Regions from separate parts of the Rhizobium sp. B230/85 genome, predicted to be linked through region 3. Evidence: predicted binding sites of a transcription regulator. Region 3 holds the regulator's gene; each other region holds the start of a gene.

Region 1 (5,159 bases), 1.4 Mb from region 3:
GAGATCCTGCAGGTTCTCCTGCATGCGCTGCAGGGTATCCTCGATCCGCGCGCAGGTGCCGTCGTCGTCACCGTTTATGATCACCATGCTGCCGGACGAGCACTCGTTGTCCTCAAGGTCGTTCTCGACTTGGCGCAACTCGGATATCTGCTGGGCGATGGCGGTGCGGTATTGCCGGAGCTGGCGGTTGGTGCCGACGGTTTCGCTGAGATTGGCCATCTGGCCGCGCAGGTCGTCGCAGATTGCGTTCGTCTGGGCAGCCAGTGGCGCTGCCATCGCCAAGGATGCGGCAAGCGCCCAAAATGAATGTTTCCAGCCCACTGTCACGCCTTTGGCCTGCTCCGTTCGGATGGTGTCCGCCTCAGCCGGGGCGAAGTTGCAGTTCATCCATTATCACGCGCAAGATATATGGCGCCCACAGACTTGCGCCAGCCCTGCGCTCGGCAGCAGGTGGTCGACCGCCGGGATGATGCCCGGCGGTCCCGTCAGTATCAGCCGGGCTGCGATGCCTCGACCACGGCCACGGCTGCCATGTTGACGACGCCACGGGAGGTGACCGAGGGCGACAGGATATGGGCCGGCAGGGCCGTTCCGAGCAGGATTGGGCCGACATGCAGCCCGTCGATCATCTCCTTGACAACGCCAAGCGTGATGTTGGCCGCATCGAGGTTCGGGAACACCAGCAGGTTGGCCTCGTCGGTCAGCGTGCTATCCGGCATGACGCGGCGGCGCAGATGCTCGGAAATCGCGCTGTCGCCGTGCATTTCGCCATCGACCTCTAGATCGGGGGCTGCAAGCCGGATGAGCCTGAGGGCATTGCGCATCTTCGTGGCGCTCTCCGATTCGCGCGAGCCGAAGTTCGAATGCGAGACAAGGGCGGCGCGTGGCGTGATCCCGAAGCGGCGGATTTCCTCCGCTGCCAGCACTGTCGATTCGGCAATCTCTTCGGCCGTCGGATTAAAGTTGACGTAGGTGTCCGTGTAGAACGTGTTGCCGCGTTGCGAGATCAGCAGGCTCATGGCCGAGAAGTCGCGGACATTGGCGCGCTTGCCGATAATCTGGCGGACAACGCGCAGGTGCCGCTCGTAGCGGCCTTCGAGGCCGCAGATCAGTGCATCGGCGTCGCCACGCTTCAGCGCCAGTGCGCCGATGACGGTGGTGTTGGTGCGGACGATTGTGCGGGCTGCCTCCGGGATGACGCCGCTGCGGCCGACAAGCGAGAAATAGAGGTCGGCGTAATCGCGGAAGCGCGGATCGTCTTCCGGGTTGATGACTTCGAAATCGGTGTGCGGGCGGATTTTCAGGCCGTAGCGCTTCAGGCGTGTCTCGATGACGCTGGGGCGGCCGATGAGGATCGGCACGGCCGTGTTTTCCTCGAGCAGCACCTGGGCGGCGCGCAGCACGCGTTCGTCTTCGCCTTCGGAAAACACGACGCGCTTCGGCTGAGCGAGCTTGGCAGCTGCAAAGATCGGCTTCATGACGAAGCCGGAGCGGAAGACGAAGCGGTTGAGCGTATCGAGATAGGCGTCGAAATCAGTGATCGGGCGAAGCGCCACGCCGCTCTCTTCCGCAGCCTTGGCGACGGCCGGAGCGATGCGCAGGATCAGGCGCGGGTCGAAGGGCGAGGGGATCAGGTATTCCGGGCCGAAGATCGGCGTTTCGCCGGTATAGGCGCGGGCGGCAACATCCGAGGGGGCTTCGCGGGCAAGGGCTGCGATGGCGCGCACCGCCGCCATCTTCATTTCCTCGTTGATCGTCGTCGCGCCGCAATCCAGCGCGCCGCGGAAGATGTAGGGGAAGCAGAGGACGTTGTTGACCTGGTTCGGGAAATCCGAGCGCCCGGTGCAGATCATCGCGTCAGGCCGGGCGGCGCGGGCGAGTTCCGGCATGATTTCGGGGTTGGGATTGGCGAGCGCCATGATCAGCGGCTTTTCGGCCATCTGCACCAGCAGTTCCGGCTTCAGCACGCCAGCGGCCGACAGGCCGAGGAACACATCGGCGCCGCCGATCGATTCGGCCAGCGTCCGCTTGTCGCTCGGCTGGGCATAGACGGATTTCCACTCGTCCATCAGCACGTTGCGGTCGGTGTAGACCAGGCCCTCGATATCGTGGACCCAGATGTTTTCGCGCTTGGCGCCGAGGATGACGAGAAGGTTGAGACAGGCGAGGGCGGCAGCGCCTGCACCGGATGCGACGATCTTGACGTTCTCTATCGTCTTGCCGGCCAGTTCCAGGCCGTTCAGGATGGCGGCGGCGACGATGATCGCAGTGCCGTGCTGGTCGTCGTGGAAGACCGGGATCTTCATCATCTCGCGCAGGCGGCGCTCGACGTCGAAGCACTCGGGCGCCTTGATGTCCTCGAGATTGATGCCGCCGAAGGTCGGCTCCAGTGCCGAGATCGTCGAGACCATCTCGTCGACGGTCGGTGCCTCGATCTCGATATCGAAGACGTCGATGCCGGCGAACTTCTTGAACAGTACGGCCTTGCCTTCCATCACCGGCTTTGAGGCCAGCGGACCGATATTGCCAAGGCCAAGCACGGCCGTGCCGTTCGATATGACGGCCACGAGATTGGCGCGCGATGTATATTCGGCAGCCATTTCAGGGTTGTCGCGGATGGCGAGACAGGGAGCGGCAACGCCCGGCGAATAGGCGAGCGCCAGGTCGCGCTGGTTACCGAGCGGCTTGGTCGCCTGGATCTCCAGCTTGCCCGGACGGGGATAGCGGTGGAAGAAAAGCGCCTGTTCGTCGAGGTCACCGCTGGTCATGTTCTTCTGTGCCTTCGATGCATCCTGCGGGTCCATCACGCTTCTCCATTACCATTCGTCTAACGATTTCACGTCACTGCATACAACAATCCTCGGGGGTGCACAGTACGGAATTGTGGCAGGGCGGCAAGATTTTGCCGATGCGCGGCAGGGTAAGCTACGCCATCTTCGCGCTCGAATTGGATGTGATGTCATCTTCCTGAAACACGAGTCTGATTATTCCGGGCACAGCGAAGATTGGGGCACGGGCATTACGTTCGTGGAGACATTGATGGACACTCGACACTTCCGAACCCTGTTCATTTCCGACGTTCATCTGGGATCGAAGGCCGCCAAGGCGGACTATCTTCTCGACTTCCTGCGCTATCACGAAGCCGATACCCTGTACCTCGTCGGCGACATCATCGACGGCTGGCGGCTGAAGCGCAGCTGGTACTGGCCGCAGGATTGCAACGATGTCGTCCAGAAGATCCTGCGCAAGGCGCGCAAGGGCACGCGCATCGTCTACATCCCCGGTAATCACGACGAATTCCTGCGCGATTTCCCGGGCAACCATTTCGGCGGTATCGAGGTCGCCGAACGGGCGATCCACACCACTGCCGACGGCAAGACATATCTCGTGCTGCACGGCGACGAGTTCGATGTCGTGGTGCGCAACGCCCGGCTGCTCGCTTATCTCGGCGACTGGGCCTACGACGTCGCCATTGTGTTGAATATCGCGCTCGCCAGCATTCGTTGCCGGCTCGGCATGCCTTACTGGTCGTTCTCAGCCTGGGCCAAGCAGCAGGTCAAGCATGCGGTCAACTTCATCGGCGAGTTCCAGCGCGTGGTGGCCGAAGAGGCCAAGCGCAACCATGCCGACGGGGTCATTTGTGGCCATATCCACCATGCCGTCATCGAGGACATCGATGGCCTGCGCTACATCAACACCGGCGACTGGGTTGAAAGCTGTACGGCGATTGCCGAGCATGAGGATGGAAGCTTCGAACTGATCACCTGGCGCCAGATCCTCGACGCGAAGCCTGCTACTGCCGTGGCCGAGAGCCGCCAGGATCGCCTGCCGTCGCGCCCGGCCATGGACCTTGCGCTGATGATGGCCGAAGCAAAGGCGGCGTCCGGTATGACCGCTGCCGAGTGAGCGGACAAGGCCTTCCAGCGCCTTGAATTTCCCACCGACCTGAAGGCGCCGTAGGCGCGATGGCGAATGCGTGGTAGGGAATCAGCGTTTCCAAATCAGGCATTGTCATGATTCCCGCAACGATGACTTCGACGGGCAGGGAGGCTCCTGCCTATTTCCGGCTGCGCAGCGCCCTGTCCTATTGTGCCCCGCTGATCGTCAACGGCATCGCCCTGCCGTTCTTTCCTGTGTTCCTCGCGACCCTGAAGTTCAACGACCAGCAGATCGGCATCATTCTCGCCCTGCCGATGGTCGTGCGTGTGCTGGTGGCGCCTGTCGTGGCGCTGTTTGCCGACAGGATGCGGGAGCGGGCGACCGTGCTTCTCTGGTCGGGAGGCCTGTCTCTGTTGACCGCTATCGCGCTGTTCTGGACCGACGACTTCGCGACCGTCCTGTTGGTCTATGCGCTGCAGGGCGCCACCTATGCGCCATACCTGCCGGTGGTCGAGTCGATTACCATCTCCGGTGTCCGGCGCTGGGGGATCGACTACGGCTCGACCCGGGTGTGGGGATCGATAGCCTTCATTGTCTCGACGCTGATTGGCGGCCAGGTGATCGGCGCGTTCGGCGGCAGGATGGTTCTGCCGCTGATGGTTATCGGCTTCATCCTGACGACTGCGATGGCGCTCTATTGTCCCCGGATCGGGCCGACGCGGCGGCGCGGCCTGCCGCTCGACATCAAGGCGCCGCCCATCGGCAATGCGCTCAGTAATCCGCGCCTGCTGTTGACCATGATCGGCGTTTCGGTCCAGCAGGCAAGCCATGCGCTGTTCTACACATTCGCTTCGATCTACTGGCACCAGATCGGCTTTTCCGGCACGCAGGTGGGGATACTCTGGAGCGCCGGGGTGGCGGCCGAGGTGACGATCTTCTTCCTCTCCAAGCGGTTGGGGCGCCGGTTCAGCGCCTGGACCCTGATGCGCTTCGGCGCTGCGATGTGCGTCTGCCGGTGGATCGTCTTTCCGATGGACCTCGGCTTTGCCGGCCACTTCGTGCTGCAGTGCTTTCACGCCTTCACCTATGCCTGCGTCCATATCGGGGTGCAGCGCCGCATCGTGGCGACGGTGCAGGAAACGCAGGAGGCGTCGGCCCAGGGCGTCTACTTCTTCTATAACGGCATGTGCCTCGGCATCGCGACCATCGCCTCCGGCTATGTCTACGGCTGGCTTGGCACGTCGGGTTTCTACCTGATGGCGCTGATCGCCGCTGCCGGG
Region 2 (5,159 bases), 1.5 Mb from region 3:
GCCTTCCGGGTTGCGGGCCGCGATCACGGAGATCTCTCGCTCGAACGCTACGAAGCTTTCGAGAATCAGGGGGACGTTTCCGAGCGCGGCATAGCCGCCTTCCGGACTGTCATTGAGCGAGCGATAGACACGCTGCCCCTTGCCGTCGTAGCCGAGCCGGCGCGTCTTCAGCACGCCCTGTCCGCCGAAATCGGCAAGTGCCGCCTCGAGGTCGGCCTGGCTGTCGACGGCATGGAAGCGCGCTGTGGCGACGCCGCACCCGTTGAGGAACTGCTTTTCCGTCAGGCGGTCCTGCGCCATGGCCAGTGCCTTCGGCGGCGGATAGACGGGCACGCTCAGGGATAGAGATTGTGCGGCAAAGACGGGCACGTTTTCAAATTCGTAGGTCACGACATCCGATGCTGCTGCAAGTTCCGCCAGCGCTGCGGGATCGTCATAGGCGGCGACGATCTGGCGGCTGGCGACCTGGGCTGCCGGACAATCGGCCTGCGGCTCGAGGATGATGGTGCGGAAGTTCAGTCGGGCTGCGGCCATGGCGAGCATGCGGCCAAGCTGGCCGCCGCCGATGATGCCGATCGTCTGTGTCGTCATAGGTCATCCATCGGGTATTCAGCGACTGCAGCACTCTGGGCCGCCCGCCATGCATCCAGCCGGTCGGCGATATCCTCGTCATTGAGCGCCAGCACGGCGGCGGCGAGCAGAGCTGCATTTATGGCGCCGGCCCGGCCGATGGCAAGCGTGCCGACTGGAATGCCGGCCGGCATCTGGACGATGGAGAGAAGGCTGTCCTGGCCTGACATGGCTTTCGACTGGACTGGCACGCCGAACACCGGCAGCGATGTCATCGATGCAGCCATGCCGGGGAGGTGGGCTGCGCCGCCGGCGCCGGCGATGATAATCTTGAAGCCTTCGTCGCGCGCGCCCTTTGCAAAGCGTACCAGCCGATCGGGCGTGCGGTGTGCCGAGATAATGCGGGCGTCATATGTGATATCAAGGGCTTCCAAGGTATCGGCCGCATTCTTCATGGTTTCCCAGTCGGACTGACTGCCCATGATAATGGCGACAGGCGGTCTTTCGGTCATGGCGACGCGTCCCCTCAAGCGGTAATGTCCGGAATGATCTGGTCTTCGAGCTTGGTCAGCTTGTCCTTGATGACCAGCTTCTTCTTTTTCATGCGCTGAACACGGAGTTGATCGCAGCCGGTTTCGATCATCGCATTGATAGCGACGTCGAAATCCTCATGTTCCTGGCGCAGGCGCGCCATGATGAGTCTCACGTCGGCTTGATCCTGATCGGGCATGGTGTTCGTCCCCAGTCGTCGTCACGCGGAACCCTTTGGATCCAGCGGTTTAATTTCGCAAGCTCCTATCACCAAATAACGGTAACGGGAAGTTATCCGTGATCATGAATTTGCCCTGTTCAAGTCACTTTTTGGCCTTCGACATTGAAGAATTAGTATGTCACACTATTGTCGTTAAAGCCTAGAACTCCAGCGATGGATGGCTGGGGAAGGCAAGCAGAAGGAAGGTCAAATGACAGTTCAGGCTCATCTTGAATCGCTCCAGAAAAAGCATGTCGCCCTCGAAGAGAAATTGCACTCCGCGATGACCTCCCCCTCAGTGGATGACCGTGAAATCGCGGACATCAAGCGAATGAAGCTGAAAATCAAGGACCAGATCCAGCGTATTGCCACATCGGTACACTGATGCCGTAGCCGCGTTGCGGCCGGATCGGGCAGTCTGCTCCGTCGCGTCTGAAATGCGGACTTTGCACTGAATTGACGAAATTTTGCGCCAACTTCCTTTAACGCAGGGGTTGGCGCAACTGTTTGTGTGAGGTAGCTGAAAGCTTCCGTGCCTTGCGGCCAGCGGTACGGACAGAGCGGCGGGCACGGCGCTTATTGCAGCTCCGCTCGCGTTCCCGGGCAATAGGGGCCTTGCGGTTTTCCGCGACGCTCCCCTTGTCAGCAGGTCCCAACGGATTTACTCACAGACCGGAATGCCGGACTTCGTGTTCCGGCCGGATGCGCCGAATAGGAAGCCTGCATGATCTTGCCCCCAAGCCGCTGCCGTCTGGTTCTCATCGTGCCCGAGATGACCGACATCGCAGAACAGCATGCACTCGTGGCAAAGGCGCTGGAGGGCGGCGACGTCGCCTCTGTCATCATTCCGCAATACGGGCTTAACGAATTCGATTTCCAGAAATCGGCGGAAAAGCTGGTTCCGATCGTTCAGGCCGCCGGTGCCGCAGCCCTCATTGCCGGCGACAGCCGCGTCGCGGCGCGCGCCAAGGCGGATGGGCTGCATATCGCTGCCGATATTGCCGAGTTCACCGAGGCGATGGAAAAGCAGACGGCAAGCTTCATGGTCGGCGGCGGAACGGCCAAGGATCGGCATACCGCGCTGGAAATCGGTGAACTGAGGCCGGACTATATCTTCTTCGGCAAGTTCGACGGCGACTTCAAGCCCGAGGCACATCCGAAAAACGTCGATCTCGGCGAATGGTGGGCATCGATGATCGAGATCCCCTGCATCGTCATGGGCGGCACCGACCCGAACTCCGCGCTCGATGTGGCGCTCGCCGGCGTGGAGTTCGTGGCGTTGAGATCCGCTGTGTTTGCCGATGCAGCACAGGCATCGTCTGTTGTTTCTGCCGTGAATGCCTTGCTGGACGAAAAAGCGCCACGGTTTGAAGATTGATAGCAGTTCATGTCGATCTCGCACCGCTATCATCCGCCCTTGCTGTTTCTGGCGCTCCTCACCGGGTTTGCTGTTCTTCCCCCTATGGCAAGAGCGCAGTCTGCTGCGGACGGGGTCTCGAATTCCCCTAATGTCGGGGCTTTTCCGACCGAGCACATTTTACCCTCGAACGAGCCGAAGCCACAGCCTTTCAAGAAAGGCGGCGAGGCAGCACCTGTGCCTGCCGATCCCAAGGCAACCAAGCCTTCGGGTGGCATCGGCGTCCTCGATCGCATGGGCGTAGGCCTGCCGGCGCTTCCGCCGGAAAAGCCTTATACGGGCGTGGTCGACGAGGCCTATGGTGCCTTTCAGCGTGGCTACTATCTCACGGCATTCCAGAAAGCCCTGCCGCGCGCCCAACTCGGCGATCCGGCGGCACAGACGCTGATCGCCGAATTGCTGTCGCAGGGACTGGGCGTCCGGCGCGACAGCAAGAACGCCGCCTTCTGGTATGGCAAGGCAGCGGAAGGCGGAAATCCTACGGCGATGTTCAAATTTGCCCTGGCGCAGATGGAAGGCCGCGATGTCCCGCGTGACCGCAAGTCGGCCGATCAGTGGATGAAAAAAGCAGCCGATGCCGGCGAGCCGACGGCGCAGTTTAACTGGGCACAGAGTCTGACTGCCGACAACGCTGGTATCAAGGGCCTCGAGCTGGCATTGCCCTATTACGAAAAGTCTGCCGCCCAGGGCATCGCGGATGCACAATACGCCGTTTCGCAACTCTATATGTCGCTTGAAAGCGTACCGCCGGAGAAGAAGGCACAGGCGCGCATGTGGCTGGCGCGGGCGGCGAATGCCGGCTTCGACACGGCGCAGCTGGACATGGGGGTCTGGCTGATCAACGGCGTCGGTGGCAAGACCGAGCTCGAAGAAGGTTTCAAGTGGATGAAGGTCGCGGCCTATCGCGGCAACGTGGTGGCGCAGAACAAGCTGGCTCACCTCTATATCAACGGGCTCGGAACGCCCCAGGATGCGGTCGAGGCTGCCAAATGGTACGTCATTTCGCGCCGCGCCGGACTGAAGGATCCCGAACTCGAGGATTTCTATCTCGGGATCGAGGACGACCAGCAGAAGGCCGCGATCAACGCGGCCAACAAATTCCGCAGCGCGCGCTGAGTTCGCCCAAAGCGTTCACACTGGGTGAGACGCGCGTTCGATACCCCACGTCGTCATTTTATAGCCGGCCTTGCCCTAGAAAAGCGCGTCTTCGAACAGGTCCTCGTCGTTCGTGGCGGACGCTGTTTCAACGACATGCAGGATGGCGCCGCTCTGGGCCGGGACGATGTCGTGGTGGACATTGCGTTCCTGCGCCATGGTGTAGACCTTCAGGATCCGGGCTGCGACCGGCCCCAGGCTGTCGGCAAGGTCGCTGACGTCGGGCTGCTGCGGGCCTGCCAGATCGCTCAGTGTATCGGCGCAGGTGGCGAGGATCTCTCCGAGGTCGTTCTGGAAGTCGAGCTTGCTGAGCGACAGGCTGATCTTGGTAGCGACTTCGCGCCCGTGCTCGGACAGGATAGCCAGTTCCTTCTCCATGACGTCGGCGCCGGCGCGGATATTGCCGACAGCGCCGCCAAGCCGTTCGTCGAGGCGGCGGGCGTTGGCCTCATGGGTCGAGGCGACGCCATTGCCGGCAGTCTCCAGATCGCAAAGGCCTGTCACGAGGGAGTCTGCTGAATCGTCGAGCTTGGCTGCGAAGATGCGCAGTTCGGCGGTGATGACGTTGATCGAACGGCCTTCTTCGCCCATGCGGCTGCAGCGCAGGTTGGTATTCAGCGCCATATAGTGGATGTCGGTCTTGACCGCGCGGATGTTGGCGATGCTTTTCAAAAGGTTGGATGTGGTGTCGAGGGTGGACTGGCTGATCCGGTTTGTCTGCGTGCGCGCCGTTTCCACCTGCTTGACGATGCCAAGGGCGGTGGAGACGCTGTCTTCCAGCGTGCGCATGAAATTGCCGCCGGTTTCCTCGCCGCTGCCCTTCATGTCATCGCGCAGTTTCAGGATTTCCTGGGTATCGTGGCTGAAGCTGGTGATCGTCTGGACGACATTGCGGGATTCTCGCTGGAAGTCTTCGACCATGTCGCGCATTTGCGCCGCCGTCAGGTGGTGAATGAGGTTTTCGAGGCGGTAGCGTGCATCGTTGTCGAGTGCGCGGCCTTCCTCGGTTTCAAGGAATTCCTCGAGAAAGGTGAAGGCGCTCTGTACGTGTTCGATACGCTGGCGGGTGATGTCGCCGATCTGTAGCGCAGACAGGGTGGAGGCGACCTTGCCCTGGACCCCGCGGGCGATAGCGCCGACCTGGCCGGCAATCGCTGCAAGATCCTTGCGGTGGCTGGCGATGGTTTTTACGTCCTTCTCAAGAGCATCGACGACTTTCGGAATGGTGTGGCCATAGTCCTTGGTCGTTGTTGCCCCAACATTCAT
Region 3 (5,159 bases):
CCCCATCACCGGCTCGACCCCGGCGCGGTTGTACCAGGAGCGGTCGAACAGGACGAATTCGCCCGATGTCGGGAATTGGTCCACGTAACGCTGGAAATACCATTGTCCGGCTTCGCGGTCGTTCGGCTTGCTGAGTGCCACGACCCGCGCGAGGCGTGGGTTCATGTGGGCGGAGGTCGCAAAGATCGCACCGCCCTTGCCGGCAGCATCCCTGCCTTCGAAAATCGCCATGATCCGCTTGCCCGTCGCCTGCAGCCAGAACTGTACCTTCACGAGTTCGATCTGAAGCGCTTTCAGATCGTCCATGTATTCGCTGCTTTTCAGCTTTTTCTTATAAGGAAAGTGGCCGGACGACAGCGCCTTGTCTGCAACCCAGTCGGGCAGAACGGGGTCGTCGACGTCGAAGATACGCCGTTTGCCGTGCAGCCCCAGCTCGACCACACGGCTTTCGACTTCGTCTCCCATAGATCCTCCTCGGGCCCTTGGCCTGTATTTGCCATTAGGGGCTCAGTTTGTAAAAATTATAAACCGGCTCAGAAGACACATATTTACCGTGTCATTTCAAGCCTTCCGCCGACTATGACTGGCGAGGGAGCCCAACGGTTCCACGACTGTGGATAGTGCTGAAAACTTCTGTCATGAATTTGCTATATCAGTCCGAGTCTTAGACGTGTGGACGTAGAATCGGACCGGCGGCGTTGGAAGAGAATACATCAATTTTAAATCGGCTCGGGCAGCGCTTGAGGCAGGAAAGAGCGATCCTGATTCTGGCCGTGCTGGTTGCCTTGCTGGCCATGGCGGAGGGTACCGACGTGGTGGCCATCCTCGCCGTGCTGCTGGTCGTGGTTGCCGTTGCCCTGCTGCGCGCACCCCTGGTGGCGCGCAGGGCGCAGCCGGCGAAAGTCGAGCCGGCGCCGGTAGATCTGGCGGCAGTCCTGAGGCCGATGACCGCAGGCCTGGCTGGTCTCGACATGCCAGTTCTGGTGCTGGATCGCGAGGCGTCGGTGTTCTATCAGAACCCTGCTGCAGAGCGGGCGCTCGACCTGTTCCCGATTGGCGCCCACCTGTCGGCAAAGCTGCGCTCGCCCGGCATTCTCGACATGGTGCGGGAAACGATTGCCACCGGCGTGCCCAACCAGATCGAGCATTCCGAGCGTCTGCCGTCGGAGCGTGTCTTCATCGTGCGGATTGCGCCTGTCGAGCTGGCGCTCTCCGATCTCGGCAACCAGACATTCTTCCTGCTGTCGTTCCGCGATGTCTCGGAGTTGCGTCATATCGACCGCATGCGGTCGGATTTCGTCGCCAACGCCAGCCATGAGTTGCGCACGCCATTGGCCTCGCTGCGCGGCTTCATCGAGACCATCCAGGGGCCAGCGCGCAACGATCCCAAGGCGCAGGAGCGCTTTCTGGCGATCATGTTCGATCAGGCGACCCGCATGAGCCGGCTGGTCGACGATCTCCTGTCGCTGTCGCGGCTCGAGTTGAAGTCCCATCTGGCGCCGGACCAGAAGGTCGATCTCGTGCCGCTGCTTGGCCATGTGCGCGATGCGCTGGTGCCGCTGGCGATGGATCTCGATGTTACTATCAACCTGCATATGCCATCAGGCAAGGCGGAGGTGACCGGTGATCGCGACGAGCTGGTGCAGGTGTTCGAAAACCTGATCGAGAACGCCTGCAAGTACGGTCAGGAGGGCAAGCGCGTCGACGTGACGTTGCGCAACAAGCCCGGCGAGCCTGTGGAGGTCACCGTGTCCGATAGCGGCGGCGGCATTCCGGCCGAACACGTGCCGCGCCTGACCGAGCGGTTTTATCGCGTCAGCGTCGAAAACAGCCGGTCCAAGAAGGGCACAGGCCTCGGGCTCGCCATCGTCAAGCACATCCTAACCCGTCACCGGGCCAGGCTGATCGTCAAATCCGAAGTCGGCCGCGGCACGGATTTCACGGTACGCTTCTGAATAACCTGGTGGCGCTTTGTTCGGGGCTGTGAAAATTGAATTAATTCAATGATTTCGATTGTCATAATTGTTTCATTGGCCTGACATAAAAGGGCGAGCATTAGGCCGATATCAAAAAGGGCCTCGAAAAGGCGAAACGCGTTGCCGTCGCCGCGCCGAGCAGACCTACGTTCCGTGACGCCTTTCAATTGAGGATAGAAAATGGTTTCGACACACATTCATTCCGCCTACGACGAAGATTTGAAATTCCTGACGCGGCGCATCTCCGAGATGGGCGGCCTTGCCGAGCAGATGGTCGGTGAATCCGTCCGCGCGCTGGTCAATGGCGATGTCGGGCTGGCTCAGAAGGTCATCTCCGACGATACGATCCTCGATCATGCCGAGCGCGAAGTCGGCGACAAGGCGATCCTGACGATTGCCCGCCGCCAGCCGATGGCTGCTGACCTGCGCGAAATCATGGGCTCGATCCGGATCGCCGCCGATCTGGAACGCGTCGGCGACCTCGGCAAGAACACGGCCAAGCGCGTTATCGCCGTGCAGGGCACCGGCGTACCGCGCAGCCTGGCGCGCGGCATCGAGCATCTGTCCGAGCTGGCGCTCGTCCAGTTGAAGGAAGTTCTCGACGTCTACACGACCCGCTCGCCTGACAAGGCGGTCTCCATCCGCGAGCGCGACGAGGAAATCGACGCGATGTACACCTCGCTGTTCCGCGAGATGCTGACCTACATGATGGAAGATCCGCGCAACATCACCACCTGCACGCATCTGCTGTTCTGCGCCAAGAACATCGAGCGCATCGGCGACCACGCCACCAACATCGCCGAGACGATTTTCTACATGGCGACCGGTGCATTGCCCGAGGGCGACCGCCCGAAGGACGATACTGCCAACACCGTCGGCGCCATGACGGAATAGGCCTGAAGGGTTTTTGAAGGAGAGCGGGCCCCATGGTTCCGAGAGTTGCCGTCGTAGAAGATGAAGAAGCGCTGAGCGTGCTGCTGCGCTATAACCTTGAAGCAGAAGGTTTCGAAGTCGATACGATCCTGAGGGGCGATGAAGCCGAGATGCGCTTGCAGGAGCGCATTCCGGATCTCCTGATCCTCGACTGGATGCTGCCGGGTGTGTCCGGCATCGAACTTTGCCGCCGCCTGCGCATGAAGCCGGAGACCGAACGTCTGCCGATCATCATGCTGACGGCGCGTGGCGAAGAGAGCGAGCGCGTCCGGGGTCTTTCCACCGGCGCAGACGACTATGTCGTCAAGCCGTTCTCGACGCCGGAACTGATGGCCCGCGTCCGCGCCATGCTGCGCCGCGCCCGCCCGGAAGTGCTGTCCAGCGTGCTTCGCTGCGGCGACATCGAACTCGACCGCGAGACGCACCGGGTTCATCGCAAGAGCCGCGAGGTCCGCCTCGGCCCGACAGAATTCCGGCTGCTGGAATTCCTGATGGCATCGCCAAGCCGTGTGTTTTCCCGCTCGCAGCTGCTCGACGGCGTCTGGGGCCATGACATCTACGTCGACGAACGCACCGTCGACGTGCATGTCGGCCGACTGCGCAAGGCCCTGAACTTCTCCAACATGCAGGACGTCATCCGCACCGTGCGCGGCGCCGGCTATTCCATGGAAGTCTGAGGCTGGAGTGCAGGCGCCGATGATCTGGTGCCGGTGCCATCCAGTCAGTGCATTTAGCGGGCTGACACTACTAGGGTTGGCAATCATGCATTGCCAGCCATCTGCCCGGGGTCATACCGAAGGCGGCCCGGAAATGGCGGGTAAAATGTGCCTGATCGGCAAACCCCGCTTCTGCCGCGGCTCCGGCAAGGCCATAGCCGGCACCTAGCAGGCGCTTGGCTCGGTCAAGGCGGCGCATGACGAGATAACGGTGCGGACTGGTGCCGAAGGCTCGCCGGAACTGCCGCGACAGTTCGTAACGGTCCAGACCGCTGATCGCCTCCAACGTTTCGGAACTGACACCCTCCTCGCAATGTTCGGTCAAAAAATCACGCGCCAGCAGAACAGCTGGACGATCGATTCTCGTGGGTGCTTTCCTCGGGTCGTCGGCCTGTTGGAAGAGTCCCGCCGTCAGCCGCGCAACCGCGTCGTCCATCGCCAGATCGTTCGGCGCATGGTCGAGATCCGAAAGGACGTCCGCCAGCGCAGACAATAGGCCAGCGTCAGTCACGACGGGATCGCGGACGAACGGCAGGGCCCGATTGCCCGCCTCGAGGAGGCCGACCAGCGCGGGCGGCAAATAGAGCATCCGGTAAATCAGTCCGTCGTCGGTGCCTGCCGCGCCATCGTGGACTTCATCGGGATGCAGCACGATCACGTTGCCGGGACGGCTGAAGCGCTCCGCGCCGCGATAGCGGAACGTCTGGACACCACGGAGGGTCAGACCCAGTGCATATGTGTCATGTCGGTGCGGCGAAAAGCCGTTGCCGTGGAAGCGCGCTTCCATGCGCTCGATGCCGTGGCTGGAGGCGGCGATGCTCAATCCGTCGCGAAAACCGCTCTTGCACGAACGTTCAAGACCGAGGGCATGGGCAGGCGCTATTCGATCGGTTCTTTCGATGCCTTCCATGGAGTTCTTGTACATGTTCGATACCAAAATCGCGATTGTCATCCGCCATGACCTCGCTACCTGGCAGAAGCTCAACGTCACGGCCTTCCTTGTGAGCGGGATCACTGCCCAGTCGCCGGAAATCATCGGCGAAACATACCGGGATGCTCTCGGCCATGTCTACAATCCCATGAGCGTTCAGCCGATGGTCGTGCTTGTGGCGGATCAGGACGTGCTAAGGACTATCCACAAGCGCGCGCTGGAACGCCAGGCGCGAGTATCGGCCTATATCGAAGAAATGTTCGCGACAGGTCACGATGCCGCCAACCGGGCTGTATTCCTCGAGTTCGGTCCCGATACCGCCAGGCTGGTCGGCATGGCGCTGCGGGCCGAAAAGAAGATCGTGGACAAGATCGTCAAAGGTGCGAGTTTGCATCCCTGACACGTTTCTGGGCCATCAAAACCTGAAACGCAAAACGGGCCTCGCGGCCCGTTCTTTGTTGTCGTTTTTACCCGGCTTAGCGGGCGGCGCGGCGGCGCTCGTGAACTGGCTGGTACGCCAACTTCTGGTGGTATGTGCAGTAGGGAGACTGATCTGGCGATTCATGACCGCAGAAGTGAAAGTCGTCCTTCAGTGGGTCGCCG

The links. Region 3 encodes PhoB, which activates phosphate uptake and scavenging genes when phosphate is short. Its sites were predicted from a motif close to TGTCATNNANCTGTCAT; they were not measured.
Region 1: a site for PhoB is predicted at 2,958-2,974, ahead of J5289_RS11830 (UDP-2,3-diacylglucosamine diphosphatase). Genes of this name have one in related genera too.
Region 2: a site for PhoB is predicted at 1,459-1,475, ahead of J5289_RS15940 (YdcH family protein). Genes of this name have one in related genera too.

What each region holds. Positions count from the first base shown of each region.
Region 1 covers NZ_CP072156.1:2,432,197-2,437,355, reverse strand. The annotation lists gene J5289_RS11840 (DUF2865 domain-containing protein) at 1-276, opposite strand, end outside; gene J5289_RS11835 (NADP-dependent malic enzyme) at 492-2,804, opposite strand; gene J5289_RS11830 (UDP-2,3-diacylglucosamine diphosphatase) at 3,040-3,906, shown strand; gene J5289_RS11825 (MFS transporter) at 4,014-5,159, shown strand, end outside.
Region 2 covers NZ_CP072156.1:3,308,410-3,313,568, reverse strand. The annotation lists gene J5289_RS15955 (5-(carboxyamino)imidazole ribonucleotide synthase) at 1-591, opposite strand, end outside; gene purE (5-(carboxyamino)imidazole ribonucleotide mutase) at 588-1,082, opposite strand; gene J5289_RS15945 (YdcH family protein) at 1,097-1,300, opposite strand; gene J5289_RS15940 (YdcH family protein) at 1,533-1,706, shown strand; gene J5289_RS15935 (thiamine phosphate synthase) at 2,046-2,699, shown strand; gene J5289_RS15930 (SEL1-like repeat protein) at 2,709-3,854, shown strand; gene J5289_RS15925 (chemotaxis protein) at 3,930-5,159, opposite strand, start outside.
Region 3 covers NZ_CP072156.1:1,001,605-1,006,763, forward strand. The annotation lists gene ppk2 (polyphosphate kinase 2) at 1-465, opposite strand, end outside; gene phoR (phosphate regulon sensor histidine kinase PhoR) at 741-1,955, shown strand; gene phoU (phosphate signaling complex protein PhoU) at 2,157-2,870, shown strand; gene phoB (phosphate regulon transcriptional regulator PhoB) at 2,903-3,586, shown strand; gene J5289_RS04770 (AraC family transcriptional regulator) at 3,657-4,577, opposite strand; gene J5289_RS04775 (DUF2000 family protein) at 4,549-4,956, shown strand; gene J5289_RS04780 (GcrA family cell cycle regulator) at 5,033-5,159, opposite strand, start outside.